2 regions of the Enterobacter sp. MGH 24 genome follow, and region 1 is predicted to be linked to the other one. Evidence: predicted binding sites of a transcription regulator. Region 1 holds the regulator's gene; the other holds the start of a gene.

The links. The regulator LexA, encoded in region 1, represses DNA repair genes until DNA is damaged. The targets are predictions, from matches to a motif close to TNCTGTATGTACATACAGNA.
Region 2: sulA (SOS-induced cell division inhibitor SulA) is a predicted target of LexA. The motif match lies at 13,201-13,220, and genes of this name have one in related genera.

What each region holds. Positions count from the first base shown of each region.
Region 1 covers NZ_KI535657.1:1,724,880-1,740,912, reverse strand. Annotated here, with positions in the region: gene L370_RS13610 (conjugal transfer protein TraF) at 1-340, opposite strand, end outside; gene L370_RS13615 (cupin domain-containing protein) at 513-1,001, opposite strand; gene zur (zinc uptake transcriptional repressor Zur) at 1,117-1,629, shown strand; gene L370_RS13625 (CsbD family protein) at 1,699-1,908, opposite strand; gene dinF (MATE family efflux transporter DinF) at 2,029-3,366, opposite strand; gene lexA (transcriptional repressor LexA) at 3,430-4,038, opposite strand; gene L370_RS13640 (diacylglycerol kinase) at 4,147-4,515, opposite strand; gene plsB (glycerol-3-phosphate 1-O-acyltransferase PlsB) at 4,670-7,090, shown strand; gene gntU (gluconate transporter) at 7,196-8,536, opposite strand; gene gntK (gluconokinase) at 8,540-9,067, opposite strand; gene gntR (gluconate operon transcriptional repressor GntR) at 9,194-10,189, opposite strand; gene L370_RS13665 (pirin family protein) at 10,281-10,976, opposite strand; gene L370_RS13670 (oxidoreductase) at 11,099-12,136, opposite strand; gene yhhY (N-acetyltransferase) at 12,393-12,881, shown strand; gene ggt (gamma-glutamyltransferase) at 12,968-14,713, opposite strand; gene L370_RS13685 (DUF2756 family protein) at 14,837-15,214, shown strand; gene ugpQ (glycerophosphodiester phosphodiesterase) at 15,198-15,944, opposite strand; gene L370_RS13695 (sn-glycerol-3-phosphate import ATP-binding protein UgpC) at 15,941-16,033, opposite strand, start outside.
Region 2 covers NZ_KI535657.1:3,089,757-3,105,789, reverse strand. Annotated here, with positions in the region: gene L370_RS07395 (ABC transporter substrate-binding protein) at 1-1,019, opposite strand, end outside; gene yccA (FtsH protease modulator YccA) at 1,289-1,948, shown strand; gene tusE (sulfurtransferase TusE) at 2,036-2,365, shown strand; gene yccX (acylphosphatase) at 2,362-2,643, opposite strand; gene L370_RS07415 (AraC family transcriptional regulator) at 2,655-3,443, opposite strand; gene L370_RS07420 (kinase inhibitor) at 3,454-4,011, opposite strand; gene rlmI (23S rRNA (cytosine(1962)-C(5))-methyltransferase RlmI) at 4,185-5,375, shown strand; gene hspQ (heat shock protein HspQ) at 5,436-5,753, shown strand; gene L370_RS07435 (CoA-binding protein) at 5,787-6,200, opposite strand; gene L370_RS07440 (curli synthesis inhibitor) at 6,374-7,036, shown strand; gene mgsA (methylglyoxal synthase) at 7,117-7,575, shown strand; gene helD (DNA helicase IV) at 7,634-9,688, opposite strand; gene L370_RS07455 (YccF domain-containing protein) at 9,812-10,258, shown strand; gene yccS (YccS family putative transporter) at 10,278-12,440, shown strand; gene L370_RS07465 (TfoX/Sxy family DNA transformation protein) at 12,397-13,023, opposite strand; gene sulA (SOS-induced cell division inhibitor SulA) at 13,241-13,750, shown strand; gene ompA (porin OmpA) at 14,105-15,160, shown strand; gene matP (macrodomain Ter protein MatP) at 15,224-15,676, opposite strand; gene L370_RS07485 (AAA family ATPase) at 15,863-16,033, shown strand, end outside.

The DNA of each region.
Region 1 (16,033 bases):
TCGCGGGATTGAGGAGATCGAAAAGATTGATATTATCCAGCGTGCTGCGATATTTGCTGACGTCGTCGCTGATATCATCAATCTTATCGCGCAGATTGTCCTTATCCGAAATTTGAGCGCCAATTGACGGCAGAATAACCGTAACATCATCATCCGGCTTTGCCTTTGCCAGCAGCGCCGGGTTTATCAATACTGCACTGCCATAGCTCCCAGCCGCAACGCCAGTGCCACCCATTGCGTCACTGCGCGCTTCTGTCCAGGTATTGGCTGCTCCCGCCTGATTTGCCATAAACAAGGAAACAGCGATGCTAACCACCGAAAATTTAAAAATTTTTTTCACAGTATGCCCGTTATAGTCTGTTATGAAATAACCCCTGTCTGTTATCACCCAAACAGGAACGAACTATTGCTGTGAATAAGTAGTAAAAGACCCGCTATTTCTATCCCTAAGTAAAACTCCCTTACGGCCTGTTATATTTTGTGACGGCCCTCAATATTTATAGAAGAGGAAATTATTTTTTCCCAGGTTTTCCATCATGCGGTCCAAAAAACTGGGGTGGGTGGTCTACCCAGCGATCCTCACGGGTCGCGGCATACACGGGGTTGAGTGGATAGTAGATGCGGTTCTGCTTCTTGTTGGCCTCGCCCACGACCAGCAAACGCACCTCTTCCTCCGTGTTGTTGATAAAGGTGTGGCAGATACCGGTTCCGGCAGGGAACCCCACGCTGTCGCCCGGTTCTAGTTTCCATAAATAGCCATTAATCCACGCTTCTGGATAACCTTCGAGCACATAAATGAACTCTTCTTCATCGCTTTCCGCATGCGGATAGGACGTCCTGCGCCCGGGCGGTAAACGCTCATGATGGATACCGATGCGCCCGAGCCCGAGCTTGCGGGCCAGCGGAGCGCCGATAGAAAACAGCTCGTCGCTGTCTGGATAGGTTGAATCATCCGCGCCTTCAACGTCGCGCCAGTGCCGAATACAGTCAGGTCTTTTCATTGTGTATTTCCCGGTTTGTAATGGGTCAGGTATAGCACAGACTGGTGGATCTCGGTGTTTTTACCAGAACATGATAAAGTGGGGGTTTTCCGTCCTATAACATCCGGGGTGCTACATGGATAAGTCCACAAAAGAGCTGTTAGCGCAGGCCGAAAAGCTGTGTGCGCAACGCAATGTGCGCCTGACTCCGCAGCGCCTTGAAGTCTTACGTCTAATGAGCCTGCAGCAGGGTGCTATCAGCGCTTACGATCTGCTCGACCTGCTCCGCGAAAGCGAGCCGCAGGCGAAACCACCGACGGTGTATCGCGCGCTGGATTTCCTGCTTGAGCAAGGGTTCGTGCATAAGGTTGAATCCACCAACAGCTATGTGCTATGCCACCTTTTCGATCAGCCAACGCATACATCGGCCATGTTTATCTGTGACCGCTGTGGCGTGGTGAAAGAAGAGGCTGCGGAAGGTGTGGAAGATATTATGCATACGCTGGCAGCGAAAATGGGTTTTGCCCTGCGCCATAATGTAATTGAAGCGCACGGGCTGTGCTCTGCGTGCGTTGAAGTGGAAGCCTGTCGTCATCAGGACGCATGCCAGCATGACCACTCTATTCTGGTGAAGAAAAAACCGCGTTAGCGGTAAAAGCAAAGGCGGCACATGGCCGCCCTCAGGGTGTACTTCCTTGTACTTTCGGGTATAGCCCGGTTACCAGCGGTAGTCGTTGCGTTTTTCCCAGTCGCCCACTTCTTTTTCCGCCTGGTCTTTTGCGTAGCCGTAACGCTCCTGGATTTTACCGACAAGCTGATCGCGTTTACCTTCAATGACGGTCATATCGTCATCAGTCAGCTTACCCCACTGTTCTTTCGCTTTACCTTTGAACTGCTTCCAGTTGCCGCCGATTTCGTCTTTATTCATCATCGTGTCCTCTTAGTTAAGCGTCGGGTCGTAACGTCCGTTACGTTCTTTTCTGCTGGACGTGATAATTATTGTAGTTAAGGACTCGGTGGTTGATTTCATATTCGGAATCTTTAACCGTCACGATATATCGTGGCGCGAGGGAAACCAGGTATTGTTTTGCCAGTGGCGGTGCCAGATAAACGCCAGCGATATCCCGCGCAGCGAGAGGAAAACGGCCAGGGCCAGCCACAAACCGTGATTACCCAGCCAGGGAAGCGTCAACAGCGTCAGACCAAACCCTGCCGCCGCGACCGCCATGCTGTTGCGCATTTCCGCTCCGCGCGTCGCACCAATAAACATGCCGTCCAGCAGATAACACCAGACGCCGACCACCGGTAAGATGACTTGCCAGATGAGATAGTGACTCGCCAGCTCGCGCAGCGCTGGGATAGACGTAAGTAACGCAACGATCTGCTCACCAAAGCAGGCGTAAAGCAGACCGAATGCCAGCGCCACCAGTCCCGACTGACGGCAGGCTGCCCGCCAGACGTCCCGAAGCTGCCCGCTTTCGCGTGCGCCGTACGCCTGCCCGGAATGCGCTTCTACCGCATAGGCAAACCCGTCCAGCGCATAGGCGGTAAAGGTCAGTAGCGTCATCAATACCGCGTTGACCGCAACGATTTCTGGCCCCAGCCGGGCCCCGAAAACCGTCAGCGCGCCGAAGCAGAGCTGAAGCAACAGCGAGCGCAGCATGATGTCACGATTAAGCGCCAGCAGCTTACGGATATTGCCGCGCCATGCGGTTTTGAGCAACGCCAGGGAGATGCCGCGCATCGCCAGCACGCGCCAGACCATCCACAGACCAATAATAAAGGTTCCGTATTCGGCAATTGCCGTCGCCAGCGCCGCGCCCTGCACGTTCATATGCAGGCCCATTACCAGCCAGACATCCAGCACAATGTTGAGAAGGTTGCCTACCACCAGCAAAATGACTGGCGCACGGGCATACTGAACGCCCAGTAGCCAACCCAGCAGAACCAGGTTAGCCAGCGAGGCGGGCGCGCTGAGCCAGCGGATCTCAAGGAAACGTCGCGCCTGCGCCAGTACCGCCTCGCTGCCGCCAACAACATGGAGCGCAAGGTCGATCAGGGGCGCACGTAATAAAACGATTAACGCCCCCGCACCAAGCGCAAGGATCAGCGGCTGGACCAGTGCTCGCGCCAGACGCAGCGGATCTTTTGCACCATAAGCCTGGGCTGTGAGTCCGGTGGTGCTCATGCGTAAAAAGAGCAGCAGCATAAACAAGAAGCTGGTTGCCGTCGCACCAATTGCCACGCCGCCGAGATAAACCGGGGAATCAAGATGACCAATAACGGCAGTATCGACCAGACCCAGCAAGGGCACGGTAATATTGGAGAAAATCATCGGCAGAGCAAGACGCCACAATGCCTTATCGGATGCCGTCAGCAGTGACATGAAAAATACCGGGAGTGGGAAACGAAGCAGGCTACAGCGGCGCCATAGCCTGACAGGAAGAGGTTACAGCCATTCACCGTTGCGAATGACCCCAACCGCCAGTCCTTCGATAGAGAAGTTCTGTTCGCGGAGATCGACCACAATCGGCGAGAACTCGTTGTTTTCAGGCAGCAACTGAACGGTGTTACCTTGTTTTTTCAGACGCTTGACGGTGACTTCATCATCAATGCGCGCGACAACCACCTGGCCGTTACGCACATCCTGCGTTTTGTGCACCGCAAGCAGATCGCCGTCAAGAATGCCGATGTCTTTCATCGACATACCGCTGACGCGCAGCAGAAAATCCGCGCTCGGTTTAAACATGGCCGGATCGACCTGGTAGTGGCCTTCAATATGCTGCTGTGCCAGTAAAGGCTCACCGGCAGCAACACGCCCCACCAGCGGAATGCCCGTCTCTTCTTCCACCAGCAGGCGGATACCGCGTGACGCGCCGGAAACAATCTCAATCACGCCTTTACGCGCCAGCGCTTTCAGGTGCTCTTCGGCAGCATTCGGAGAACGGAAGCCCAGACGCTGCGCGATTTCCGCACGCGTGGGTGGCATACCCGTCTGGCCGATATGATCCCGGATGAGATCAAACACCTCTTGCTGCCTGGTCGTTAACGCTTTCATTCCGCCCCCTGGGTGTATATACAGTTATGCTGTGAGTATATACAGTCAAAGGCGATTTTGGAACCAAAAACTGCACAAAAAACCAGGGACTTAATTATTCCTCGAGGCTCATCGGAAATGTGACCAAAGCAGTGTGACCCAGGTGATAACGGCAGTGATAATCGCCAGCAACACGGCAGCAGAGCCCATGTCTTTTGCGCGGCCAGAAAGCTCGTGGAAATCTGAACCAATGCGATCAACAACGGCCTCAATAGCGCTATTAAGAATTTCCACTATCATCACCAGAAGCACGGAACCGATAAGCAGTACGCGGGTAATAGCATCAACATCAAGGAAACAGGCGATAATCACCGCGATGATAGCGGCGACGCCCTCCTGGCGAAAGGCGGCTTCGTTGATCCACGCAGCGCGGAACCCTTTCCATGAATAGCCAGCGGCTTTGATGATACGCGTTAACCCAGTGGTATTATTGGCCATTAAAAGAACCTTTTAAGAAAAAAAGCGTCAGTAACAGGAACTGTAGCGCGTTTCGCTACAGCCTGAAGTATGACGGGTAACAACAGAAATTTTGCGCGCTTTCTGTTATCCTTGCGCCGCAATTGCATTATTAACCAGAGGCTTTACATCGTTTATGTCCGGCTGGCCACGAATTTACTACAAATTACTTAATTTACCATTAAGCATCCTGGTAAAAAGCAAGTCTATCCCAGCAGAACCCGCGCTGGAATTGGGGCTCGATACGTCGCGTCCTATTATGTACGTTTTGCCTTATAACTCGAAGGCAGACTTACTGACGCTTCGCGCCCAGTGTCTGGCGCATGACTTACCTGACCCGCTTGAACCGCTTGAAGTTGACGGCACTTTGCTGCCGCGCTACGTGTTCATTCACGGCGGGCCGCGCGTGTTTACCTACTACACGCCAAAAGAAGAGTCCATCAAGCTGTTCCATGACTATCTCGACCTGCACCGCAGCAACCCCGATCTGGATGTGCAGATGGTGCCGGTATCGGTGATGTTTGGCCGTCGCCCGGGCCGTGAAAAAGGTGAAGAGAACCCGCCGCTGCGCATGCTTAACGGCATCCAGAAGTTCTTCGCGGTCTCCTGGCTGGGACGCGACAGCTTTGTGCGTTTCTCCCCTTCCGTTTCGCTGCGTCGAATGGCGGACGAGCACGGCACCGACAAGATCATCGCGCAAAAACTGGCGCGCGTGGCGCGTATGCACTTCGCTCGTCAGCGCCTGGCTGCCGTAGGGCCACGTCTCCCGGCGCGTCAGGATCTGTTCAACAAGCTGTTGGCCTCCAAAGCGATTGCCCGCGCCGTTGAAGACGAAGCGCGCAGCAAGAAAATATCGCATGAGAAAGCCCAGCAGAACGCCATTGCGCTGATGGAAGAGATTGCAGCGAACTTCTCTTACGAGATGATTCGCCTGTCCGATCGTATTCTCGGCTTTACCTGGAACCGTCTCTACCAGGGCATCAACGTTCATAACGCCGAGCGTGTACGTCAGCTGGCGCATGATGGCCATGAGATTGTCTATGTTCCCTGCCACCGCAGCCACATGGACTACCTGCTCCTTTCCTACGTGCTCTATCATCAGGGGCTGGTACCACCGCACATTGCTGCCGGTATCAACCTGAACTTCTGGCCAGCAGGTCCGATTTTCCGCCGCCTGGGCGCCTTCTTTATCCGTCGTACCTTCAAGGGCAACAAGCTCTACTCCACCGTGTTCCGCGAGTATCTGGGCGAGCTGTTCAGCCGCGGCTATTCCGTGGAGTACTTCGTCGAGGGCGGTCGTTCCCGTACCGGACGTCTGCTCGATCCGAAGACCGGCACGCTGTCGATGACCATTCAGGCGATGCTGCGAGGAGGAACCCGTCCAATCACGCTGGTGCCTATCTACATTGGCTATGAGCACGTGATGGAAGTGGGCACGTACGCCAAAGAGCTGCGCGGTGCGACCAAAGAGAAAGAGAGCCTGCCGCAGATGCTGCGCGGCTTGAGCAAGCTACGCAATCTCGGTCAGGGCTACGTGAACTTCGGCGAACCGATGCCGCTGATGACGTACCTGAACCATCACGTTCCCGAGTGGCGCGAATCCATCGATCCTATTGAAGCGATTCGTCCGGCCTGGCTGACGCCAACGGTCAACGGCATCGCGTCCGAGCTGATGGTGCGCATTAACAACGCCGGTGCGGCTAACGCCATGAACCTGTGCTGTACGGCGCTTCTGGCTTCGCGTCAGCGCTCGCTGACCCGTGAACAGCTCACGGAGCAGCTGGATTGCTATCTGGACATGATGCGAAACGTGCCGTATTCCGTTGATTCAACCGTGCCTTCTGCTACCGCCAGTGAGCTTATCGATCACGCGTTGCAGATGAACAAGTTTGAAGTCGAAAAGGACACGATCGGCGACATCATCATTCTGCCGCGCGAGCAGGCAGTGCTGATGACCTACTACCGCAACAACATCACCCATATGCTAATGCTGCCGTCGCTCATGGCGGCTATCATCACCCAGCATCGCCGCATCTCGCGTCAGGAACTCTTGCGTCACGTTGAGACGCTCTACCCGATGCTGAAAGCGGAGCTGTTCCTGCGCTGGAGCAAAGATGAGCTGGCGGGTGAGCTGGACAAACTGACGGAAGAGCTGCGTCGTCAGGGGCTGATCACCGTCTCAAACGACGAGCTGCATATCAATCCATCACGCTCCCGTACCCTGCAGCTGCTGGCGGCCGGTGCGCGCGAAACGCTGCAGCGCTACGCCATTACGTTCTGGCTGCTGAGTGCGAACCCGTCTATCAACCGCGGTACGCTGGAGAAAGAGAGCCGGACGCTGGCACAGCGCCTGTCCGTTCTGCACGGCATTAACGCCCCTGAATTCTTCGACAAAGCGGTCTTCAGTTCCCTGGTGCTGACGCTGCGTGACGAAGGCTTCATCAGCGATACGGGTGATGCCGAGCCGGAAGAGACGCTGAAGGTGTACCAGATGCTGGCAGAGCTGATCACCTCGGATGTGCGTTTGACGATTGAGAGCGCGACGCAGGGCGAGTAACGCAATGCCGGGTTATGGCCCGGCCTGATGCCCTGGATAATAAAAAGGCCCGGTAAGCGCTTACGCTACCGGGCCTTATTTTTAAGCCTTGTTACATCACCGCATTCAGCTCAGCAGCGTAAAGGCAATCATCCCAACAATCGCCCCCGTCGTGCCGAGGATGGTTTCCATCAGCGTCCAGGTTTTCAGGGTTTGCGCTTCGGTGGCACCGGTAAATTTACCGAACAGCCAGAAACCCGCGTCGTTAACGTGAGAGACCACAATCGAACCGCCCGCGATACAGATAGACAGCGCGGCCATCTGCGCACCGGAATAGTTCAGCTGTTCAATCACCGGCATCACCAGACCCACCGCGGTTAAACACGCCACGGTTGCGGAACCCTGGATGATACGCACCGCCGCGGCCAGTACGAAGCAGGTTACCGCAATCGGCAGGCCCATCCCGGTCAGCGCTTCGCCCAGAGCCGGACCTACGCCAGAATCCACCAGCACCTGCTTGAACACGCCGCCTGCACCGATCACCAGCAGGATAATACCCGCAGGCTGCAGCGCGGCACCGCAGATCTCCATCACGCGGTCTTTCGGCATCCCCTGACGCATCGCCAGGCCGTAAATCGCCACCAGACACGCGACCAGGATCGCGGTGAACGGGTGACCGATGAACTCAAACCACTCGTAGGCGCTGGAGCCCACCGGCACAAAGCGCGCGGCGATGGTTTTCAGACCCACGAGAACCAGCGGGAGCAGGATCAGCGACAGGCTGAAGCCGAAGGACGGCATTTTACCCTCGCCCAGGTGCGGCTCGGTGATGTCGTCGGGAATATGCAGCTCAACGTAGCGGCTGATGAAGTTGCCCCACAGCGGACCGGCAATAATCATCCCCGGGATTGCCGCGCACAGGCCAATCAGGATCATCCAGCCAAAATCAGCGTGCATTTGGGACGCCAGCAGCATCGGCGCAGGCCCCGGCAGCAGAAACGCTGCGGCCGCCGCCACGCCCGCAAACAGCGGAATAACCAGCTTCACGAGGTTAGTGCCGGTATGGCGCGCCATGGAGAACGCGACGCTTATCAGCAGCACAACGGCCACTTCGAAGAACAGCGGCAGCGCGCAAATCAGGCCAGCCAGACCAATCGCGTAGTGCGCGCGGCTGTGGCCAAAGGATTTCAGCATCTTGACGGCAATCTGGTCGACCGCGCCCGTCTCGTGCAAAATCTTGCCAAACATCGCGCCAAGGGCGACCACAATCGCCAGGAAGCCCAGCGTACCGCCCATCCCTTTTTCCATCGTCGCGGCGATCTTGTCGAGCGGCATACCGGAAAAGAGACCTGCACCTATAGAAACCACCATCAAAGCAACAAAGGCATGCATACGCGCCTTCATCACCAAAAACAGCAGCAGCAATACGGAACCCACTGCTGTCAAAACTAGCGTTAATGTACTCAAAACTTACTGCCTTTTATTAATGACCTCGATGGTGCTGGCAACAACACCTTCCAGTGACTGATCGATATCAACCACTAAGACGTCTTTCTCATCTTCACCCGGCTCCTGCAGCGCTTCGAACTGCGTCACCAGCATCTGGGTTTTGAAGAAGTGACCTTTACGCGCCTTCAGACGGCTTTCAATCACCTCGAAATCCCCTTTCAGGTAGATGAAAGAGAGATTCGGGTTGCCGTCGCGCAGCAGGTCGCGGTAGGTTTTTTTCAGCGCGGAGCAGACGATCAGGGAGACTTTGTTGGTACGCTGCATAGCGAACGCGGCGTCATTCAGCGCCTGCAACCACGGTTTGCGGTCGTCGTCGTTCAGCGGCTCGCCGGAGGCCATTTTCATGATGTTGCTGCGCGGATGGAGGAAGTCGCCATCAAGGAACGCAGCCTGGAGTTGATGCGCCACTTCGCTGGCTACGGCTGATTTCCCGCTACCGGAAACGCCCATCAGGACGTAGACGTGGTGATCGTGATTAGTCGTGCTCAAAGGGTGTCCCTCAGCCAATTGTTACGGGTAACAGTTATCGGTAACATTGTCCTGCCGGGGCAAAAGAGAAGCAATATCCAAACGTGCGCGAAGTGAATAAGTGTGAGCTAGTTCAAATTTGTCAGTTCAAATAGATCCACCCGGTGACAAGGTGAAACCTAAATCTAACATTTTTGGAGTCACCGTCTCACCACGAATGCGCGCCAGCAGGCGTTCTGCGCCAATGCGGCCCATACGTTCACGCGGGGTCAGGACGCTCGCCAGACGCGGCTCCATCACCTGGCCGATGTCGTGGCCGTGGAAACCGGCGATCGCCATATCATCCGGGATCTTCAGCCCCAGACGCTGACACTCAAATGCCGCGCCGACCGCAAGGTCATCATTGGTACAGAAAATACCGTCCAGTTGCGGATACTCGCGTCGCGCCTGACGCATCAGCTCAATACCCGACGTGTAGGACGAGGACTGCTCCACCATCACGCTGTAGGGGGTTAAGTTGGCGTCGAGCATCGCCTGCTCGTATCCCTTCTGTTTGATGATAGTACGTTCATCAAGACGCGCACCCAGATAGGCGATATGACGATGCCCGCGGGCGATGATGGCCGCCGTCATCTGGCGCGCCGCTTCGAAGTTATCGAACCCAACGGCGATATCGAGGCACGGCGACTGGCTGTCCATCAGCTCCACCACCGGAATACCGGCCACTTCAATCATTTTGAGCGTGCGGGCAGTGTGGGTACGTTCGGTTAAAATCAGGCCGTCAATGTTCCAGGAAAGCATGGATTCAAGACGTTCCTCTTCCAGTTCCGGCTTGTACCCATAGTGGGCGAGCATGGTCTGGTAGCCAAAAGCATCAGTGACGCTTTCAATTCCCCGCAGTACTTCGGCGAAAACCTGGTTGGTCAAGGATGGAAGCAGGACGCCCACCGCACGGCTGGTCGCATTGGAGAGAATATCGGGCGCGCGGTTGGGGATATAACCCAGTTCATCAAGGGCGGCGGCAATCTTGCCACGCAACGCCACGGAAACCTGTTCCGGGTTACGTAAAAAACGGCTGACCGTCATTTTGGTCACACCGACGCGATCGGCGACATCCTGAAGTACGGGGCGTTTCTTTTTCATCGTCCTGAGAAATCTTGAAGTGAGAGATTTGCTCAGTTTATCACGGACAAAGCTCAACCTTCCCCGTTTAAAGGGAAGGTTGAGAAATTATTTAGACCGGCGGCAGGTCAAACAGCAGGATTTCACTTTCACTGTCGGCGTGCACGGAGAGCGCCTGCTCATCCCAGACGGCCAGACCATCGGCGGTGGTGGCTTTGGTGCCGTTGATGGACACTTCACCTTTCACCACCTGGATCCAGACGCGGCGGTTGGCGGCAATTTGGTGCACAGACTGTTCGTCTTTTGCCAGCGCCCAGCGATACAGCTCCATATCCTGATGCACCTTCAGGGAACCTTCACGCGCATCCGGGGAGAGCACCAGCTGTTTGCCCTGTTTCGCGTCGAAGCGGCGCTGCTCGTAGCGCGGCGTGATGCCGGTTTCTTCTGGAATGATCCAGATTTGATACAGGTGCAGTTTTTCCGTTTTGCTCGGGTTGTACTCGGAGTGACGCACCCCGGTACCCGCGCTCATAATCTGGAACTCGCCCGCCGGAACCTGCTCTTTGTTGCCCATGCTGTCCTGGTGCTCAACCGCCCCTTCCAGCACATAGGTCAGGATTTCCATGTCTTTGTGCGGGTGGGTACCGAAGCCCTGGCCTGCATCAATCACGTCGTCGTTAATCACGCGCAGTGCGGAGAAGCCCATGAAGTTTGGGTCGTAGTAGTCGGCAAACGAGAATGAATGCCATGAGTCCAGCCAGCCATGATTCGCGTGACCACGTTCGTTTGCTTTGCGTAAGTAGATCATTGTTTCACCCTCAGTTCGTTTCGATGGAGTAAGTGTGGACGCAAACCGCCTGGGATCATAGAGGGTGAAAATTGACTCCTCTGTTCAAAAATTATGAACAAGCGCAGAGGAGCCGTTTTTGCTTATTTCGCGAGGGTTACCGTGGCAGGAGAGGCCTGCTCGAAAGCCCGCTCAAGGATTTCCAGGTTGGTCAGAACGTCAGATTCCTTGACGTAATTCGGCGCGCCGGCTGTGAGGGTTTCATACAGCGCATCGTACACGCGGCCATAGTCGCCCGTTTCCGGTTTCAGCTCTTCCCTGACCGTCAGGCCCTCATCGTTCACGTACTCCAGCACGCCGACGGAATCATCCGCCGCAAAACCCGGTTCGCCCGGCATGATATTGGCCTTCAGGCTGGTCTCCTGCTGGTCAATACCGTACTTGATGAACGAGCCTCGGGTGCCGTGAACGATAAATTTCGGATAGTCGATTTTCACCAGATGGCTGGTTTTGACGATGGCTTTCAGGTCGCCGTAGAACAGCTGCGCTTCAAAGGTGTCGTCCGGGTTGGCTTTATTACGCAGGCTGCGAATGTCATACGCCACGTGGTCCGGGCGTCCAAACAGGGAGATGATCTGGTCCATGGTATGCACGCCCAGACCATAGAAAGAGCCGTCCTGCGGCAGGCCGGGCTGGGTCTCCGCCACCGGACGGTAGTAATCGAAGTGGCTTTCTATTTCCACGATGTCGCCAAGCTTGCCGCTTTCAATCGCTTTTTTCGCCGTCAGGAAGCAGCTGTCAAAGCGACGGTTCTGATACGGCGTAACGGTCAGGCCTTTACTTTTCGCCAGCGCGAACAGCTCTTTTGCTTCGGCGATAGTTGGGGTGAACGGCTTTTCCACCAGCACGTTTTTACCCGCTTCCAGCGCGCGTTTCGCGTAGTCAAAATGGCTGTCGGCGTGGGTGCAGACAACAACCAGTTTGACCTGAGGGTCGTTAAGTACCTCATCAAGATCGCTGGTGAAATGGATGTGGGAATACTGCGGGGATTGCTCTTCCGGCTTCGCGCGGCGGCGGTAGATATGGGCCACATGCCAGCTGTCTTTACGGTTGAGAACATACGGCAGGTGGTAGCGGGTGGTGCTTTTACCAAATCCAATAAATGCGCAATGTTGTGTCATGGCTCAATCCTTTTGGAAGGTTACTGAGTCTAACCATAACAAAAAAAAAGCCAGCTCGAAGCTGGCTAAAGTAATACTGGAAGCAATGTGAGCAATGTCGTGCTTTCAGGTTCCCGTAGAGGTCTTCCTGAACGCAGAGCAATAATAATCATTCTCATTCGCACTTGTCTACTTTTTTTTGCAAAAAATAGCGGTTGACTCAAATTTTAAAGTCATTGATGTTGAAAGGGACGTTTAACTGACTGAGGAACAAGGAATGAGTGAGATAGTGATACGCCACGCGGAACCAAAAGATGCCGAAGCCTTACGCCAGAACTACATGCATCCAGGGGTGTATCACGACACGCTACAGCTACCTCATCCTTCCCTTGAGCACTGGCAAGAGCGGCTTCATCCTAAACCTGGCCAAAAACGTCTGGTCGCATGCATCGATGAAAACATCGTCGGTGACCTGGCGCTGCAGGTAGAAGCCAGCCCGCGACGCAGCCATGTGGCAACCTTTGGTATCAGCGTTGCGGCGCACGCCCAGGGGCGCGGCGTGGGGAGCGCGCTCATGCGCGAGATGATCAACCTGTGCGATAACTGGATGCGCATCGAACGTATCGAGTTAACGGTTTTTGCCGATAACCCAGCAGCACTGGCGCTGTACCGGAAGTTTGGCTTTGAAATCGAAGGCACCGGCAGGAAATTCGCCCTGCGCAACGGCGAGTATGTGGATGCGTATTATATGGCGAGAATGAAGTAGTTATTTGCCGGGTGGCGGCTTCGCCTTACCCGGCCTACGTTCGTGCAGTTGTAGGCCCGGTAAGCGCAGCGCCACCGGGCAATACGTTAATACCCTGCCGTTAAATCATCCACCGAACGCGGGTCCGATGCCCCAAACAGCGCCCCGTCCGGCCCCACCATAATGCTCTGGGTGCTGCCCATTGCCTCTTTCACCGCCACCTTCTGACCGCGCTGCTCCAGCAGTTTGATGGTATCCGGGCTAAAGCCCTTCTCGACGCGCAGCTCGTCCGGCAGCCACTGATGATGGAAACGCGGGGCGTTGGTTGCTTCGGCGACGTTCATGCCAAAGTCGATGCTGTTCACTACCATTTGCAGTACGGTGGTGATAATACGGCTGCCGCCAGGGCTGCCGGTCACCAGCCAGGTTTTGCCGTCTTTCACGACAATGGTGGGCGACATGGACGACAGCGGACGTTTCTTCGGCCCTACCGCATTCGCATCGCCGCCCACCAGCCCGTAGACGTTCGGCACGCCCGGCTTGGCAGAAAAGTCATCCATCTCGTTGTTCAGCAGAATGCCGCTGTTGCCCGCCACAATCCCGGTGCCGAAGGTGGTGTTGAGCGTATACGTCACCGCCACCGCGTTACCGTCTTTATCCACCACCGAGAAGTGGGTGGTCTGGTTGCTTTCATACGGCGCCAGCTTACCGGGGCGGATCTCGCTCGACGGCTTGGCCTTGTTGATATCAATCTGATCGGCAATGGATTTGGCATACGCCTTGTTGGTCAGCGCCTGCCACGGCACCTTCACGAAGTCCGGATCGCCGAGATACTCCGACCGGTCGGCGTAGGCGCGTTTTTCCGCTTCCGCCATCACCTGCATGGCGTCCGCGCTGCCGAAGCCGAACTTGTGCATATCGAAGTTTTCGAGAATATTGAGGATCTGCACGATGTGGATCCCGCCGGAGGACGGCGGCGGCATGGAGAAGACCTCGTAGCCGCGATAGGTGCCGCTAATCGGCTCGCGCTCCACCGCCTTGTACTCCGCCAGGTCCGCTTTGGTGATGAGCCCGCCGTTTTTCTGCATCTCTTCCGCAATCTGGTCGGCAATTGCCCCTTTGTAGAAGGCATCCGGGCCGTGCTCCGCAATCAGTTCCAGGCTTTTGGCGAGGTTCTTCTGCACCAGCTTGTCGCCCTTCTTCAGCGGCTCACCGTCTTTCCAGAAGATAGCCTTGCTGTTTTCATGATTGGGAATGACTTCGCTGCCGTAGGTTTTGAGATCGTCCGCCAGCGCGTCATTCACCACAAAGCCGTCGCGCGCCAGCTTGATGGCAGGCTGCACCACCTTGTTCAGCGGCATCGTGCCGTATTTTTCCAGCGCCAGCGAGAAGCCCGCAACGGTGCCCGGCGTGCCGGAGGCAAGGTGCGACGTCAGGGATTTTTTGCTGTCAGGGTTACCCTGATCGTCGAGGAACATATCGCGGGACGCCTGAGCAGGCGCCATCTCGCGGAAGTCGATGGCGGTGGTTTTGCCGTCTTTAGTGCGCAGCATCATAAAGCCGCCGCCGCCGAGGTTACCCGCCTGCGGATGCGTTACCGCCAGCGCATAGCCGACGGCGACCGCTGCATCCACCGCGTTACCGCCCTGCTTGAGAATATCGACGCCCACTTTCGTTGCCAGCGCGTCCACCGACGCCACCATGCCATGCGTCGCACGCACGGGATGGAAAACGTCTTCCTCCACGCCGTAGGAGACGGGAGGCGCCGCGGGCGGATTGGCCGCCACGCTAAATGTGCCGCCGGCCATCAGCGCGGCGATGGCGACCCAGCGCAAAAACGTTGGTTTCATCATTATTGTTCTCCAGGTGATGGGGTCCATGCTCCCCGCTTAAGCCTGGTTCACAACTCCTAAAAAATCATCGTCATGGTGAAATCAGGGTAAACTTAAGAGAGACCTCAAAAGGAGGAAATGACAATGAAACGCTTGATGATTCTTGCGGCGCTGCTTCCCTTTGCCGCGCTCGCACAGCCGCTTAACACCCTGAACAACCCGAACCAGCAGGGTTACGTTATCCCGAGCCAGCAGCGTATGCAGACCGAGATGATGAGCCAGCAACAGCAGCAGAAAGGGATGCTTAACCAGCAGCTTAAAACGCAGACCCAGATGCAGCAGCAGAGCCTGCAAAACCAGATGAACGCCAACACCCAGCGCGTGCAGCAGGGTCAGGTGCGCGAGCAGCCGCTGCCGAATAAAAACGGCGGGATGTTAGGTGGGATGACGTCGTCAGGCAGCGGACAGCAGCATATGCTGCCGCCGCAGTCGAATGGCAGTATGCTTAATCCGCAGAACTAAAGTTTGGGCCGATCAGGTCAATTGCATCGGTACAGATGCTGTCCACGCCCCAGCGCAGCAGTTCGGCTGCGCGCTGGGGTTTGTTAACCGTGTAGACCAGAATATGCAGACCCGCGTCTTTCAGCATCTTCACCCGCGCCTCATCCAGCAGCTTGTGATTGAGATGAATAGAGACGCACGCTAAGCGCGTCGTCAGTTCGCGCCAGTCCTCGCGCCACTCGTCAAGCAGCAGCCCGCGCGGCAGCTGCGGCACGGCCGCCTGTGCCGCTTCCAGGGCGTCAATTTCAAACGAGGAGAGCAGCGGCGCGGTCATCCCCTCCCACAGCTCGCGCGCGGCCAGGGCAATCACCTTACCCGTCAGCGGCCCGGTGCCGGTGGTTGGTTTGATTTCGATATTGGCCATCATGCCGTGCTGGCGGCAGCGATCCGCCACCTCCGCCAGCAGCGGCAGCGGTTCGCCTTTGAATTCGCCGCTGTACCAGCTTCCGGCGTCCACCTTCAGCAGATCGCGCCACGGCAGTTCACCCGCCACGCCCCAGCCGTTGCTGGTGCGTTCGAGGTTATCGTCATGCAGCAGAAAAATTTCGCCGTCTTTCGACAGCTTGGCGTCGAACTCGATCATCGTGTGACCGTAGCGCGCGCCGACGTCAATTGCCGCCAGGGTGTTCTCCGGCGCCAGCTTACCGCCGCCCCGGTGGGCGACGACGTGGGGATAAGGCCAGTTGCTCATACTCGTTGTCCTGTTTCACCGTCAAACAGGTGCAGATGGTTTTCCGGCAGGTGCAGCCACAGCGTGCTGCCGCCTTTCGGGCGCTCCTG
Region 2 (16,033 bases), 1.4 Mb from region 1:
GCCGGGCGCTGCCCCTGGCCTAGCACTTTTCCGGCAATGATGTCTTTATCCAGCGCCATGTTCAGCGCCTTACGCACGCGCGCGTCGTTGAACGGCGGACGGGTGGTATTGAATTCGTAGTAATAGGTCGCAAGCTGAGGTGAAACGTCCAGCTCGCTGCCCAGGGTTTTCTTGAGCTGAGCAAACTGGTTAATCGGCACCGTGTACACGATGTCAATTTCGCCCGCCTTATAGCGGTTCACGTCCGAGGCCTCAGACGTGATGGGCAGATAGGTGACCTTGTTAATCACGGTGTGCGCGTTGTCCCAGTAGCGCGGGTTACGCTCCGCCACGATGCGTTCGTTGACCACCCACTGCGACAGCTTATACGCCCCACTGCTGACGAAATGTTCCGGCTTGGTCCACTTATCGCCGAAACGGCCAATCAACACTTTATCCACCGGCATCAGCGACGGGTGCGCCAGCATCGCGAGGAAGGCCGCGTTTGGCTGCGTAAGCGTCACTTCCAGCGTGGTGTCGTTAATCGCTTTTACGCCCAGCGTGTCGGGCGCTTTTTTCCCTTGGGCGATATCGGCCGCGTTGACGATATGCATGTTTCCCGGATAGCTCGCGTACGGCGAAGCGGTTTTCGGGTCGATCAGGCGCTGCCAGCTCCAGACCACATCCTCTGCGGTAATCGCCGTGCCGTCGCTCCAGGTGATGCCCGGACGCAAATGGAACGTCCAGACGGTGTTGTCCTTGTTCTCCCATTTTTCCGCCAGTCGGGGTTGGACTTCTCCGGCCGGGGAAACGCTGACCAGCCCTTCGAATAAATCACTGATAATATTGAATTCGACATCGCTTTCGACTTTATGCGGGTCGAGCGAAGCCGGTTCACTGCCATTGTTTCTGACCAGTTCCTGTTTATCGGCCAGCGCGGTTCCTGCCGGCACGTTAGCCGCCCAGGCTGCCGTGCTGGCGCACAGGATCCCTGCGGTTAATAAAGAGAGCGTAAAGTGCGTGCGTGTTTGTGGTTTCATTTCCTTCGCCTTATAGTCTGTTTTATGACGATCCGGAAATAACTCTTAGCGTTCGAATGGTAATAACGCAATATTTTTCAGTAACCTATAAGAGCTTGATCTGGTAAATTGTCACAAACCGCTGTTCATACTGGCGAAACGGATTTCTGCAGAAGAAATAACCACCCCCTGCGCTAACGTGCTGAGTAAAGATGGGTAAAACCACTTTGAGACTGGCGTGTCGTTTCCTATTCTTTCCACTAATTACATCTGTCATAAGAGAGTGACTCATGGATCGTATAATTACTTCTTCACGCGACCGCACATCGCTACTCAGTACCCACAAGGTGCTGCGCAATACCTATTTCATGCTCAGCCTGACGCTGGCATTCTCAGCGATCACGGCCACCGCCAGCACCGTGCTCATGCTGCCGTCTCCGGGGCTGATCCTGACGCTGGTGGGTATGTATGGTCTGATGTTCCTGACCTACAAAACGGCTGACAAACCGGTTGGTATTCTGTCAGCGTTTGCCTTCACCGGCTTCCTGGGCTACATCCTGGGGCCGATGCTGAATGCGTATCTGTCTGCCGGAATGGGTGACCTTATCGGTATGGCGCTGGGCGGTACCGCGCTGGTGTTCTTCTGCTGCTCGGCCTACGTGCTGACCACCCGTAAGGACATGTCCTTCCTCGGCGGTATGCTGATGGCGGGCGTTGTCGTGGTGCTGGTGGGCATGGTGGCAAACATCTTCCTGCAGCTGCCTGCCCTGCATCTGGCGATCAGCGCCGTGTTTATACTGATTTCTTCAGGCGCGATCCTGTTTGAAACCAGCAACATCATTCGCGGCGGTGAGACGAACTATATCCGCGCCACCGTAAGTCTGTATGTGTCGCTGTACAACATCTTTGTCAGCCTGCTGAGCATCCTGGGCTTCGCCAGCCGCGATTAAGCTGCAGCGCTGTAAACATGGCCCCGCTTATGCGGGGCTTTGTTTTTTGTTACACTGCTGCGGTTTTTGACTGACGCGTGAATGACTATGTTGAGTTTTGAAGGCAAAGAGATCGAGACCGATAACGACGGTTATCTGAAAGAGAGTGGCCAGTGGAGCGAAGCGCTGGCAGGAGTCATTGCTGAGAAAGAAGGGATTACCCTCTCTCCCGAACACTGGGAAGTGGTGCGTTTTGTGCGCGAGTTCTATCTTGAATTCAACACCTCTCCGGCGATCCGCATGCTGGTCAAGGCGATGGCCAATAAGTTCGGCGAAGAGAAAGGCAACAGCCGCTATCTTTATCGTCTGTTCCCGAAAGGCCCGGCAAAACAGGCAACAAAGATTGCTGGTCTGCCTAAGCCTGTGAAGTGTATTTAATAGCGAATACCGAAGTTAACGTACTCCCGGCCGGGTTGATGCGGTTCCGTTAGCACCTTATCAACCCGCGCGCTGCGCGGCCCACCCGCTTTCAGCCACGCCACCAGCTTGTCGACCTGCTCCGCTTCGCCGCAGGCGACCACCTCAACGCTGCCGTCGTCCACATTTCGCGCGTATCCCGTGAGCCCAAGCTCAACCGCTTCGCGCTGGGTGCTGTAGCGGAATCCGACCCCCTGTACGACGCCGTGAACCCAGGCAATGGTGCAGACTTTTGACATTTTTCTTCTCCTTAACGTAGCGTTTTCGGCAAACAGCCATAGTGCTGCCGGAAACGGGCGGTGAAACGAGAGCTGGAAAGATACCCACATTGTAATGCGATTTCGCCAATTGGTAATCGGGTTGACTGTAGCTGTGACAAAGCAACGGCCATCCTCACCTCCTCCACGATCTGGCGAAAACTCTGCGACTCTTCACGTAAGCGTCTGCGCAGCGTCGGCACGCTTAAGGCCAGACGGCTGGCGACGTCCTGGGCGGTCCAGGCTCTGGCGGGCGACAGCATAATGAACTGCCGCACCTGCTCCGTCAGGTTACTGTTTCGCTCAACAAGCAGCGGTCCCGCCACGCCATCATGCAGCAAGGCCAGCAAAAGGCCAAAAGCCTGATGCTTTTGTAGCGCCTCCGGTAAATCCTGACGCACGGCGTGCAGCAGGTTGTCCCACATAAACGCCAGTCCCTCGCTCAGCGGGGCGCAGAGCGAATGCAACGTCGTGCGCGGCCAGGACTTCAGGTAATGCGCTTTAAACTCGGCGATAATCTCCGGGGACAACATCAGCAAATCCGAGTGAAACAGACCGTTTACAGGCTGATTGATAATCTCCATCGCCGTATTGGCCGGGATAATGATGAGCTCATCCCGGGTCGCCTCCAGGCGGTTATCATCCTGAACTATCACCTTAGTGCCGTGAGTGATATGACAAATAGCCGGAAAAAACAATTTAACCTGGTGCAGGCGATGCATTTTGCTGGCAGTCACTTCACCCGCCGTAAGATGGTTATGTCGAAAATGAAACTTCTGCACCCTGCCATCCTTATCTGCTGTAGGTTGCTGTTAACTGAGCCTTTGCCAGAACGTGACTATTGAGCATAAAACCGACCAGCGCGCCGCTGGCATTGTTGTCGACGGGAAGTTTATCCACGTCCAGGGCCCAGACGGTAATCTGATAGCGATGAGGCTTGTCCCCTTCGGGTGGACATGCGCCGCCGAATCCAGAATAGCCGAAATCATTACGCCCCTGCACAACGCCGGCAGGTAATTTCTCGCCGCTCGGGTTACCGGCATCAGCGGGCAGCGTCAGTGTCTTCGCCGGGATATTGGCTACGGTCCAGTGCCACCAGCCGCTGCCGGTGGGCGCATCCGGGTCATATACCGTGACGGCAAAACTTTTCGACCCGGCAGGCGGATTTTCCCATGCCAGCTGTGGAGAAGTATTTCCACCGTGGCAGCCAAACCCCTCGAATACCTGCTGTTGCGCCAGCCGGCGTTTGCCGGAAATATCCTGGCTGGTCATGCTGAAAGGCGTTGTTGCTAAAACCTGAAAACTCATCGCCGCCAGAGCGGCTATTGCTATCACACTGCGCTTTTTCATGGGTGCTCCCTCTGCTGTACCGGAAGCCCCACTGTAAAGCCTGCTGCAACATCGTAATGTGCCTAAGCGATTTGATTTTGTGCCGAAACGCTCAACGGCATCCGCAGATGATTGCGCCTTGCTGAATGTGGTAATCTACGCGCCATTTCCTGAAATCGACAGAACAGCAAATTATGAGTGTACGTTTAGTGTTAGCCAAAGGGCGCGAGAAATCATTACTGCGCCGTCATCCCTGGGTCTTTTCCGGCGCGGTTGCCCGTATGGAAGGTAAAGCCAGCCTCGGTGAAACCATTGATATCGTTGACCATCAGGGGAAATGGTTAGCGCGAGGCGCTTACTCGCCAGCGTCCCAGATCCGGGCTCGCGTCTGGACGTTCGATAAAGATGAAACCATCAACATCGACTTCTTCGTCCGCCGCCTGCAGCAGGCGCAGCAGTGGCGCGACTGGCTGGCAAAACGCGACGGGCTGGACAGCTACCGGCTGATTGCCGGTGAGTCCGACGGTCTGCCGGGCGTGACCATCGATCGCTTCGGTAACTTCCTGGTGCTGCAGCTCCTGAGCGCCGGAGCGGAATACCAGCGTGCCGCGCTGATTAGCGCGCTGCAAACGCTGTTCCCGCAGTGCGCCATTTATGACCGCAGCGATGTGGCGGTGCGCAAAAAAGAAGGCATGGAGCTGACGCAAGGCCCGGTCACCGGCGAACTGCCGCCTGCCCTGCTGCCGATTGAAGAGCACGGCATGAAGCTGCTGGTGGATATTCAGGGCGGGCACAAAACGGGTTACTACCTCGACCAGCGCGACAGCCGTCTGGCTACACGTCAGTACGTCGCCGACAAACGCGTGCTGAACTGCTTCTCCTATACCGGCGGCTTTGCCGTTTCGGCACTGATGGGCGGCTGTGCTCAGGTGGTGAGCGTGGACACCTCGCAGGAAGCGCTGGATGTGGCAAAACAGAACGTCGAGCTCAACAAGCTGGATTTGACCAAAGCGGAGTTTGTACGCGATGACGTCTTCAAGCTGCTGCGTAAATATCGCGACCAGGGCGAGAAGTTCGACGTCATCGTGATGGATCCACCTAAGTTTGTGGAAAACAAAAGCCAGCTGATGGGCGCGTGCCGTGGGTATAAAGATATCAACATGCTGGCTATCCAGCTGCTGAACCCGGGTGGAGTTCTGCTCACCTTCTCCTGCTCCGGCCTGATGACCACAGATTTATTTCAGAAAATCATCGCCGACGCCGCAATAGATGCTGGCCGTGATGTACAATTTATAGAGCAGTTCCGTCAGGCAGCCGATCATCCCGTGATTGCTACCTACCCGGAAGGACTGTATCTGAAAGGGTTTGCCTGTCGCGTCATGTAACTTGAAAAGAGAAATATTGCCCGCACATAACGTGTAAGTCGTATTTCCCGGGAGGTGACTATGATTGCCAGCAAATTCGGTATCGGCCAGCAGGTCCGCCACACTTTGCTAGGGTATTTGGGTGTGGTCGTGGATATCGACCCGGAGTATTCCCTTGATGAACCGTCAGCAGACGAGCTGGCGGTCAACGCAGAGCTTCGCGCCGCGCCCTGGTACCATGTGGTGATGGAAGGTGATGATGGACAACCCGTTCACACCTATCTGGCCGAAGCGCAGCTCAGTAGCGAGCTGCAGGAAGAGCATCCGGAGCAACCCACAATGGATGAGCTTGCTCAGACTATCCGCAAACAGTTACAGGCCCCGCGCCTGCGGAACTAAGCGTGTAAAAAAGCCCGATAAACGGGCTTTTTTTTACTTCGCCAGCCCCAGACGGGGAATGTCGATCGCCGGACAGCGGTCCATGACGACGTTCAACCCCGCATCCCGCGCCAGCACGGCGGCCTGCTCGTTAATCACGCCCAGCTGCATCCACAGCGTTTTCGCGCCGACGGCAATAGCGTCCTGCGCCACTTCCCACGCCGCCTCGGAATTACGGAAGACATCGACCATATCAATTTTTTCCGGCACGTCAGCGAGCGTGGCATACCCCTGCTGCCCCAGTAAGGTTTTCCCCGCCACTTTTGGCGAGACCGGGATGACGTGATAACCCTGATCGAGAAGGTATTTCATCACCCGATAGCTTGGACGATCGGGTTTATCGCTCGCGCCCACCAGCGCAATGGTCCGCGTGGATGTCAGAATCTCGGCAATATCGTTCTCTTTCATGGTTTTTCTCCTGGCTTTTTTAAAAGTGTACGCCAAACCGCACATCTCAACCATCCATCCCATACAGATGCATGAGGGCAAAACGGTGAAATATGTCTATATGTTAGTAAACGTGATTCTCGAAAAATCTAGATACATTAATGCGGCGACAGGATTTCTGACGGGAGCCTTCTATGAAAACCGGTATTGCCACTGCTCTGATTGCGTTAGTGATGCCGGTCTGCGTTTTTGCTACCACGCTCCGACTCTCTACCGATATTGACCTCCTGGTCCTGGACGGGAAAAAGGTCTCCAGTTCGCTATTGCGGGGAGCAGACAGCATCGAGTTAGATAACGGACCGCATCAGTTGGTCTTCCGGGTAGAAAAATCGATCGGTCTGGCTAATCACGAGCAAAGGATGTACATCTCCCCGCCGCTGATCGTCAGCTTTAATACCCGGCAAATCAGTCAGGTGAACATCACCCTACCCCGCCTTGAAACGGAGAAGGAATCTGCGGCCTTCGACGCGTCACCCCGCATTGAACTGCTGGATGGAGATGCGATGCCGATTCCGGTGAAGCTGGATATTCTGGCGCTAACGGTTTCACCGAAAGGTCCGGATTACGAGGCCGCGACCCAGACCTATAACAAAGCGGGTAAACGCGCCTCGCTTCCGCAGTTTGCCACCATGATGGCGGACGACAGTACGCTGCTATCCGGCGTCTCTGAACTGGACGTTATTCCTCCCCAGTCCCAGACTCTGACGGAACAGCGCCTTAAATTCTGGTTCCAGCAGGCCGATCCCGACACGCGGGCCCGGTTTTTACAGTGGGCAAAACAACAACCTTCATCATAAGCCACATTTTTTACGCCTTTCTCTTGCAGCGTCAGACGGTTCCCGTCATCGTGTAGGCAGTTAACCTGATGGATATGATTATGGAACTGACAACACGCACGCTGCCTGAACGCAAACACATTGCTCTGGTGGCGCACGATCACTGTAAACAAATGCTGCTTAACTGGGTTCGCCGCCATCAGTCTTCGCTGGAGAAGCACGCCCTGTCGGCGACCGGCACAACCGGTAACCTGATCCAGCGCGAAACGGGTCTGCAGGTGAACGCCATGCTGAGCGGCCCGATGGGCGGCGATCAGCAGGTCGGCGCGCAGATTTCCGAAGGGAAAATTGATGTGCTGATCTTCTTCTGGGACCCGCTGAACGCGGTTCCGCACGATCCGGATGTTAAAGCGCTGCTGCGTCTGGCGACGGTATGGAATATTCCGGTGGCGACGAACCTGTCCACGGCGGATTTCATCATCGAATCGCCGCAGTTTAACTCACCGGTGGATATCCTTATTCCGGACTATGAGCGTTATCTTTCCGAAAGGTTGAAGTAGCTTTTTTGCCGGGTGGCGGCTACGCCTTACCCGGCCTACAAAATCTTGCCAGACATCGTTATGGTTTACGCGCTACCGGCACATCAATACTCTTCAGGATATCGACAAACACGGATGGCTCCTCTTTATTGAACAGCAGCCACACGCGATGCCGCGCGCGGGTGATGGCCACATACAGCAAACGCCGCTCTTCGGCATCCGGGAAGTCTTCCGGCACCGGCAGTAAGGCCTCTTCCATTACCGACTCGCGGGCCGGAGCCGGGAAACCGTCGCTGCCCTCTTTCAGCCCCACCACAATCACATAATCGGCCTGCTGCCCTTTGCTGGCGTGAATGGTCATAAATTCAAGCTGCAGCTTCGGCCAGCGGGTGGCGGCTTTTTCCAGCGCCGCAGGTTTAAGGTGATGGTAGCGCGCCAGTACCAGAATACGTTCTTCGGGCTTTGCATAGCCGCTGAGCTTGTCCAGCAGGGGCTCCAGCTGGTCATCCGTCAGCAGGGTGACGGCTTTTTTATCCCCCGGCCGCAGGCTATTGAGCGGCTTAGCCAGCTGATGCGGGTTCTGCTGGATAAAGCGGTTGGCGATCTCGCCAATTCGTGAATTGAAGCGGTAGGTGGTATCCAGATCGCTGCGGTCGCCTTCGCCAAAATAGTGGTGGAACGCGGTCGTCAGGGAGAGCTGCGCCCCGCTGAAGCGATAGATGGCCTGCCAGTCGTCCCCCACCGCAAACAGCGACGTATGTTTATTTTGCGCCCGCAGCGCCGAGAGCAGTGCAGCACGCTGCGGTGAGATGTCCTGGAACTCATCCACCAGAATATGCTTCCACGGGCTGACAAAACGTCCCTTCTCAAGAATGATGATGGCCTGATGGATCAAACCGGAGAAATCGACGGCATTTTCCTCTTTCAGCGCGGATTTCCAGGCTTTCAGCAGCGGAGCCATCAGCTTGACCCGCTTCGAAAACAGATCGCGGATCGCCTCCGGCGCGCTTTCAATCATCTCTGCCTGCGTTCCACCGTGCATTCGCATCAGGCTGACCCAGCGGTCAAGTCGCGAACCCAGCCGACGCGCCAGTTTGTCATCCTGCCAGAAGCTGCCCTCTGGCACCTCCCAGTTGAGCTCCTCCTCCAGCCACTGACGCCACCCTTTCGCCTGTGCTTTTTTCTCACTGCACTGCTGGCGCCACGTTTTGATGAACAGCGCCTGACGCGCCTGCGCGTCGTTTTCCAGCTTACTGACGGAAGGCACTTTTTTACTGCCCTGCTGAATAATATGCAGCGCAAGGGCATGGAAGGTTCTGGCCGTGATGTCCCGGGTGTGCAGGCGCTCCTGGATGCGTTCGTCCATCTCCTGGGCAGCCTTGCGGCCAAAAGCCAGAAGCAGTATTTGATCGGCTACCGCTTCCCCGGTCGTCAGCAGCCAGCCGGCACGCGCCACCAGCACCGACGTTTTACCGCTACCGGCCCCCGCCAGCACCAGCAGCGACTGCTCGCCGTTGACCACCGCGCGCGCCTGGGCAGGATTGAGCGGTGAAGACTCCACCGTACTGAAAAAGTCGGCGTATTGGGTGAGCATGGCGTCTGTCCAGGCCTGGTTATGGGCGAGACGGCTTTTATCCTTATCATTCAGCCAGGCCTGACACTGGCGCCAGGCGTCGCGACAGTTGTCAAACTCGTCGAGACGCGTCACGGAGAGCGGCAGCGCCGAAAGTGCCTGGCGGATCTTTTGCTGCAGCCCGGCGGTCTGCTGACGGGTCAGCCACGCGTGTTGCGCGTTGCTTTGCGCGATATCGTCCAGCACCTGCTGGAGCACCTGGGCGGCAATCACGCTCATATCCTGGCTCCACTGCTGCCAGAGCGCGTTCAGGTGATGATGGAAACGCTGGGTTTCCGCCCACTCGGTGCCGTGAAGACGCACGACTTTATCGTCAGGCAGAACGAACTCCAGCTCGCCCCACACCAGTCCGCGTTTGCAGTGGATAGCCAGAAGCTGATTAAACGGAATAAGGTATTCGTGGCGTTCCCCGGAGACTTTCACCCCGGCATTAAGGAGAACAACCCTGTCGTACGGGTGTTGCGCCAGGCGTTTGCCTAACGACGTTGCTTTCAGTTCCATGTTCCGCCAAATCCACGAAGAGATAATTTACCTGACAGTTTAACTGCCAGTTTTAAGGTGCTCCAGCCTAAAAAAACGTTACAATCATTGGGCGTTAATTTTATCGAAAGGAAGTGAGGGTTTATGCGTACCGTTCTGAATGTGTTGAATTTTGTGCTGGGCGGTTTTGCCACCACCCTTTCCTGGCTTTTTGCCACGCTGGTGAGCATCGTCCTGATTTTCACGCTTCCCCTGACCCGATCCTGCTGGGAAATCACAAAACTCTCCTTCATCCCCTACGGGAATGAAGCCATCCACGTTGACGAGCTGAATCCGGAGAGCAAAAACGCCCTGATGAATACGGGTGGAACCCTGCTGAACATTCTGTGGCTGATTTTCTTCGGCTGGTGGCTGTGCATCATGCATATTTTTGCCGGAATTGCACAGTGCATCACGATTATTGGTATTCCGGTGGGGATCGCGAACTTTAAGATCGCCGCCATCGCCCTTTGGCCCGTTGGTCGCAGGGTTGTTCCGGTAGAAGTGGCCCAGGCGGCGCGTGAAGCAAACGCGCGTCGTCGTTTTCAGTAAATAAGGACTGGCCGCGTTTATGCTAAGCCCACTGCTTCGCCGTTATACCTGGAACAGCACCTGGCTTTACAACGTCAGGATATTTATCGCGCTTTGCGGCACGGTTGCCCTGCCCTGGTGGCTAAATGATGTCAAGCTCACCATTCCGCTCACGCTGGGGGTGGTGGCCGGGGCGCTGGCGGACCTGGACGATCGTCTGGCCGGGCGTTTACGCAACCTGGTCATTACGCTTGTCTGCTTTTTCATTGCGTCAGCGTCCGTTGAGCTGCTTTTCCCGTGGCCATGGCTGTTTGCCCTGGGCCTCACGCTCTCAACCAGCGGGTTTATTTTGCTGGGCGGTCTTGGGCAGCGCTATGCCACCATCGCTTTTGGCGCATTGCTGATCGCTATCTACACCATGCTGGGCGTTTCCCTGTATGACCAGTGGTACCAGCAGCCGGTTCTGCTGTTGCTGGGCGCTATCTGGTATAACCTGCTGACGCTAACCGGTCATCTGATCTTCCCGGTTCGCCCTCTGCAGGATAACCTTGCCCGCAGCTTTGAGCAGCTAGCCCACTATCTGGAACTGAAATCCCGGCTGTTCGACCCGGATATCGAGGAAGAAAGCCAGGCGCCGCTCTACGATCTGGCGCTGGCAAATGGCCAGCTGGTCGCCACCCTTAACCAGACGAAAGCCTCTCTGCTTACCCGCCTGCGCGGCGATCGCGGCCAGCGCGGAACCCGAAGGACCTTACACTACTACTTTGCAGCCCAGGACATTCATGAACGCGCCAGCTCTTCGCACGTTCAGTATGCAGCCCTGCGCGAGAAGTTCCGCTACAGCGACGTCATGTTCCGCTTCCAGCGCCTGCTGTCCATGCAGTCCCAGGCGTGCCAGCAGCTCTCACGTTCCATTCTGCTGCGCACGCCCTATCAGCATGATCCCCGCTTTGAACGCGTATTCAGCCATCTGGATGCGGCGCTCGACCGCGTTCAGGCCAGCGGAACGTCACCGGAGCACATCAAAGCGCTGGGCTTTCTGCTGAACAACCTGCGGGCGATTGATGCTCAGCTGGCGACAATTGAGTCCGAACAGGCGATGGCGCTGCCGGGCAGTGAGGTGGAAAACCAGCTTGCTGATGACAGCGTGCACAGCGTTAGCGATATGTGGCTACGTCTGAGCCGCAACTTTACGCCGGAGTCGGCTCTCTTTCGCCACGCGGTGAGAATGTCGCTTGTCCTGTGCGTGGGTTATGCCTTTATACAGATAACCGGGCTGCACCACGGCTACTGGATCCTGTTGACCAGCCTGTTCGTCTGCCAGCCGAACTATAACGCTACCCGACACCGTCTAGCGCTGCGTATTATCGGCACGCTGGTTGGCGTCGCGATCGGCCTTCCGGTGCTCTATTTTGTGCCCTCCGTTGAAGGTCAATTGATCCTGATCGTGATCACCGGCGTGCTGTTCTTCGCGTTTCGCAACGTGCAGTATGCCCACGCTACCATGTTCATCACGCTGCTGGTGCTGCTCTGCTTTAACCTGCTGGGTGAGGGGTTTGAAGTCGCCCTGCCCCGCGTGATCGATACCCTGATTGGCTGCGCGATAGCCTGGGCCGCGGTCAGCTTTATCTGGCCGGACTGGCGTTTTCGCAATTTGCCGCGCGTGGTAGACAGGGCGATGAACGCCAACTGTCGATACCTTGACGCTATCCTGGAGCAGTACCACCAGGGGCGCGATAACCGCCTAGCTTACCGGATAGCACGTCGCGACGCGCACAACAGTGATGCAGAACTGGCCTCCGTTGTTTCTAACATGTCAACGGAGCCTCACGCCACGGCGGAGATCCGTGAGACCGCGTTCCGCCTGCTCTGCCTGAACCATACGTTCACCAGCTATATTTCGACGCTGGGTGCCCACCGTGAGAAACTCACCAACCCGGGTATTCTCAACCTGCTCGATGACGCCGTCTGCTATGTTGACGACGCGCTTCATCACCGACCGGCCGATGAGCCGCGCGTTCAACTGGCGCTGGATGAACTGGCTCAACGCATTGCGCATCTTGACCCGGGAAACGACAGCAAAGCGCCGCTGGTTCTTCAGCAGATAGGCCTGCTTATCGCTCTGCTGCCTGAAATTTGCCGGCTGCAACAGCAAATCGCTACCTGGAGGAGTGATTCTCCTGTGGCTCAGGCAGCGCATTAAACCACTCCGTCAGCTCCCGGCGAATGCCTGCCGGGAGTGCCGCCTCATGCAGTCCCACAATGGCCCCCTCCAGCGCGAAGAGCACTTTAATACTCAGCGCTTTGTTTTTTGCCCGCATCTTCAGCCAGCTTTCCCTCGCACCCAGCGCCCGCAGCGTCTCTTCATTAGTGATACCCGCTTCGAAGAGCAACACTTCCAGCTGAAAAGTGAGGTTTGGTAGATCTTTAAGACGGTTTCGCTGATGCCGCTGATAACGCTCTTTCCTTGCCGCATTGAGCGCGAATGAGGAGAGCTTTAGCAGACGCTCCCTGTCCTGCCACAGCCCGTCGTCTACACGATAGTAGTTGAGTAGCACAGGGCGACCCCGCTTCATCAGCGTCAAAAATGAAGAGGCATTCTTTACACAGTATTTCGCACTCTCCTCACAGGCCCGAAGATAAAGCTCGCCATCAGACACCATGGCAAAAACCGCATCATCCACCGCCAGGGTATAGCCGCCAAACAGCGCGCGATGGTGTATTTCGCCCAGCGGCGAGAGGTATTCCTGGGATTTATAAATCCGTTCATAAGATATCTTTTTCATGATATTTCCCTTCAAAATCATAAAGTAACAACGAAATTTCTTACTAGCGGATCCGTTAGCAGGAAAATAGGCAACTTAGCGCCGTTGAGCAAGATGATTTTTCGAGGGGCATCAAGATTGAATCAATTTTGCGAGTCGCTTTCCGAAAATGAGGTTGATCTTTATGCATACAGGGGTTACTGTATATCCATACAGTAACTACAGGGCTGGAATGAATATGCACACTTCAGGCTATGCAAATCGCTCAACCTCTCTCTCTTCTACCGCAGGCAATGTCGCGCAGAATTCCGTCGAGCGTGTTTCCACGGGGCTAATCAGTGAAGTGGTTTATCGTGAAGACCAGCCCCTGTTGACGCAACTTCTGCTGTTGCCGTTATTGCAACAGCTTGGTCAGCAATCGCGCTGGCAGCTTTGGCTCACGCCGCAGCAAAAATTGAGCCGCGAGTGGGTTCAGTCCGCAGGCCTTCCGCTCACCAAGGTTATGCAAATTAATCAGCTCTCGCCTTGCGATACCGTTGAGTCGATGATCCGCGCGTTACGCACCGGAAATTACAGCGTGGTGATTGGATGGTTATCGGAAGAGTTGACGGAAGAAGAACATTTCCGTCTAACTGAAGCAGCGGAAGAAGGGAATGCGATCGGCTTCATTATGCGTCCGGTTCGATCGGATTCTTACCGCAAAGGACAACATTCAGGGCTAAAAATTCACTCGAATTTGTATCATTGAGTGAAATTAAGATTTTTCCTGGAATTTTTTTTGACCCCAAGATGCGGTTTTAGTTCCCGGCCTCAAAATTGCGGCAAGGCTTGTCTGGTGCGGTTCTCCTTAATTTTATTGCACAAAATTCGTTCATAAAATGTTAAATAATAGGTATACGGAACTTTTTTTTTCATATGCCTGACGGACTTCACACTTGTAAGTTTTCAGCTACGTTGTAGACTTTACATCGCCAGGGGTGCTCGGCCTAAGCCGAAGATATCGGTAGATTTATATTTGACCACGCCCCCCGGTGAAGGATTTAACCGTGATTCTCTCTTGAGACTTTCATGGCGAATTTTGGATGATAACGAGGCGCAAAAAATGAAAAAGACAGCTATCGCGATTGCAGTGGCACTGGCTGGCTTCGCTACCGTAGCGCAGGCCGCTCCGAAAGATAATACCTGGTATGCAGGTGGTAAACTGGGCTGGTCTCAGTTCCATGACACCGGCTGGTACGACAGCGCAAACAACAATGATGGCCCTACTCACGAGAGCCAGCTTGGTGCAGGTGCGTTCGGTGGCTATCAGGTTAACCCGTATGTTGGTTTTGAAATGGGTTACGACTGGTTAGGTCGTATGCCATACAAAGGCGACACCGTAAACGGCGCTTTCAAAGCACAGGGCGTTCAGCTGACCGCTAAACTGGGTTACCCAGTAACTGACGATCTGGACGTGTACACCCGTCTGGGCGGCATGGTATGGCGCGCTGACTCCAGCAACAGCCGTGCTGGCGACGATCATGACACCGGTGTTTCCCCAGTATTCGCTGGTGGCGTTGAGTGGGCAATGACCCGTGACATCGCTACCCGTCTGGAATACCAGTGGGTTAACAACATCGGCGACGGCAACACCGTTGGTGTTCGTCCAGACAACGGCATGCTGAGCGTAGGTGTTTCCTACCGTTTCGGCCAGCAGGAAGATGCAGCACCAGTTGTTGCTCCAGCGCCGGCTCCAGCTCCAGAAGTACAGACCAAGCACTTCACTCTGAAGTCTGACGTTCTGTTCAACTTCAACAAAGCGACTCTGAAACCAGAAGGTCAGCAGGCACTGGATCAGCTGTACACCCAGCTGAGCAACCTGGATCCTAAAGACGGTTCTGTCGTGGTTCTGGGCTTCACCGACCGTATCGGTTCTGACGCTTACAACCAGAAACTGTCTGAGAAACGTGCTCAGTCTGTTGTTGATTACCTGATCTCTAAAGGTATCCCAGCTAACAAGATCTCCCCACGTGGTATGGGCGAATCTAACCCAGTTACTGGCAACACCTGTGACAACGTGAAAGCTCGCGCTGCACTGATCGACTGCCTGGCTCCAGATCGTCGCGTTGAGATCGAAGTTAAAGGCATCAAAGACGTTGTAACTCAGCCAGCGGCATAAGTTATCGTCTTATAAAAAAACCCCGCCATGCGGGGTTTTTTATTGTCCTAAGAAAAGAAAAATCTATTTTTTACCCAACAGAGCCTGAAGGTCATTCTTCAGCGTCGACATCTGGTTGGCATATTTCTCTTTGTGTTCGGCATCCTCAATCAACTGCACGATGGTTTCCGAAAGCGTTTTGCCCCGTCGCTGCGCCAGCCCAGCGAGGCGTTGCCAGACAACGAACTCCAGATCGATTGATTTTTTGCGAGTGTGCTGATGCTCAGCATTAAAATGCCGTTTGCGTCGCGCGCGGATAGTTTGCTTCATCCGGTTTAACAACGCGGGATTGATGTGTTTCTCAATCCAGCCGTTAACCTGTACCGGTTCATTTTCGAGGGTCAGCAAAATATCCACGGCTTCTTGCGCAGCGCTGGCTTCGATGTAGCAGGTGATCAGCTCCCCTTCTCGGTGCTTTTTGACCAGGTACTTCCATTTCCAGCCGCTTTCGAGATTTTCCAGTTGTTGATATTTCATTGCGATCTCAGTGTTACCACGTAACTCTGTTCAGAATATCAGTTTTTTAGCAATCTGCTGAAAAGAAATCATATCCTGTGAGTGAATGCAGCCAATCGTCCTCTCGAAATCCCCAATCCTGCTTGGGTACAGCCCCCCGCTTACGGTATACTCCACGCTTTTACATCTGACTAAAAAACATCAACTTTGACCATTACGAAACTTGCATGGCGTGACCTTGTTCCGGATACCGAAAGTTTCCAGGAACTGTTTGCACAGCCCGAACTCGCAAAAGAACACGAATTCATCCTTAGCGATACGCAGCCTCGCTTGCATTATGCGCTTGAGCAGGTGTTAAGCCCGTGGGCAACAGCGCCC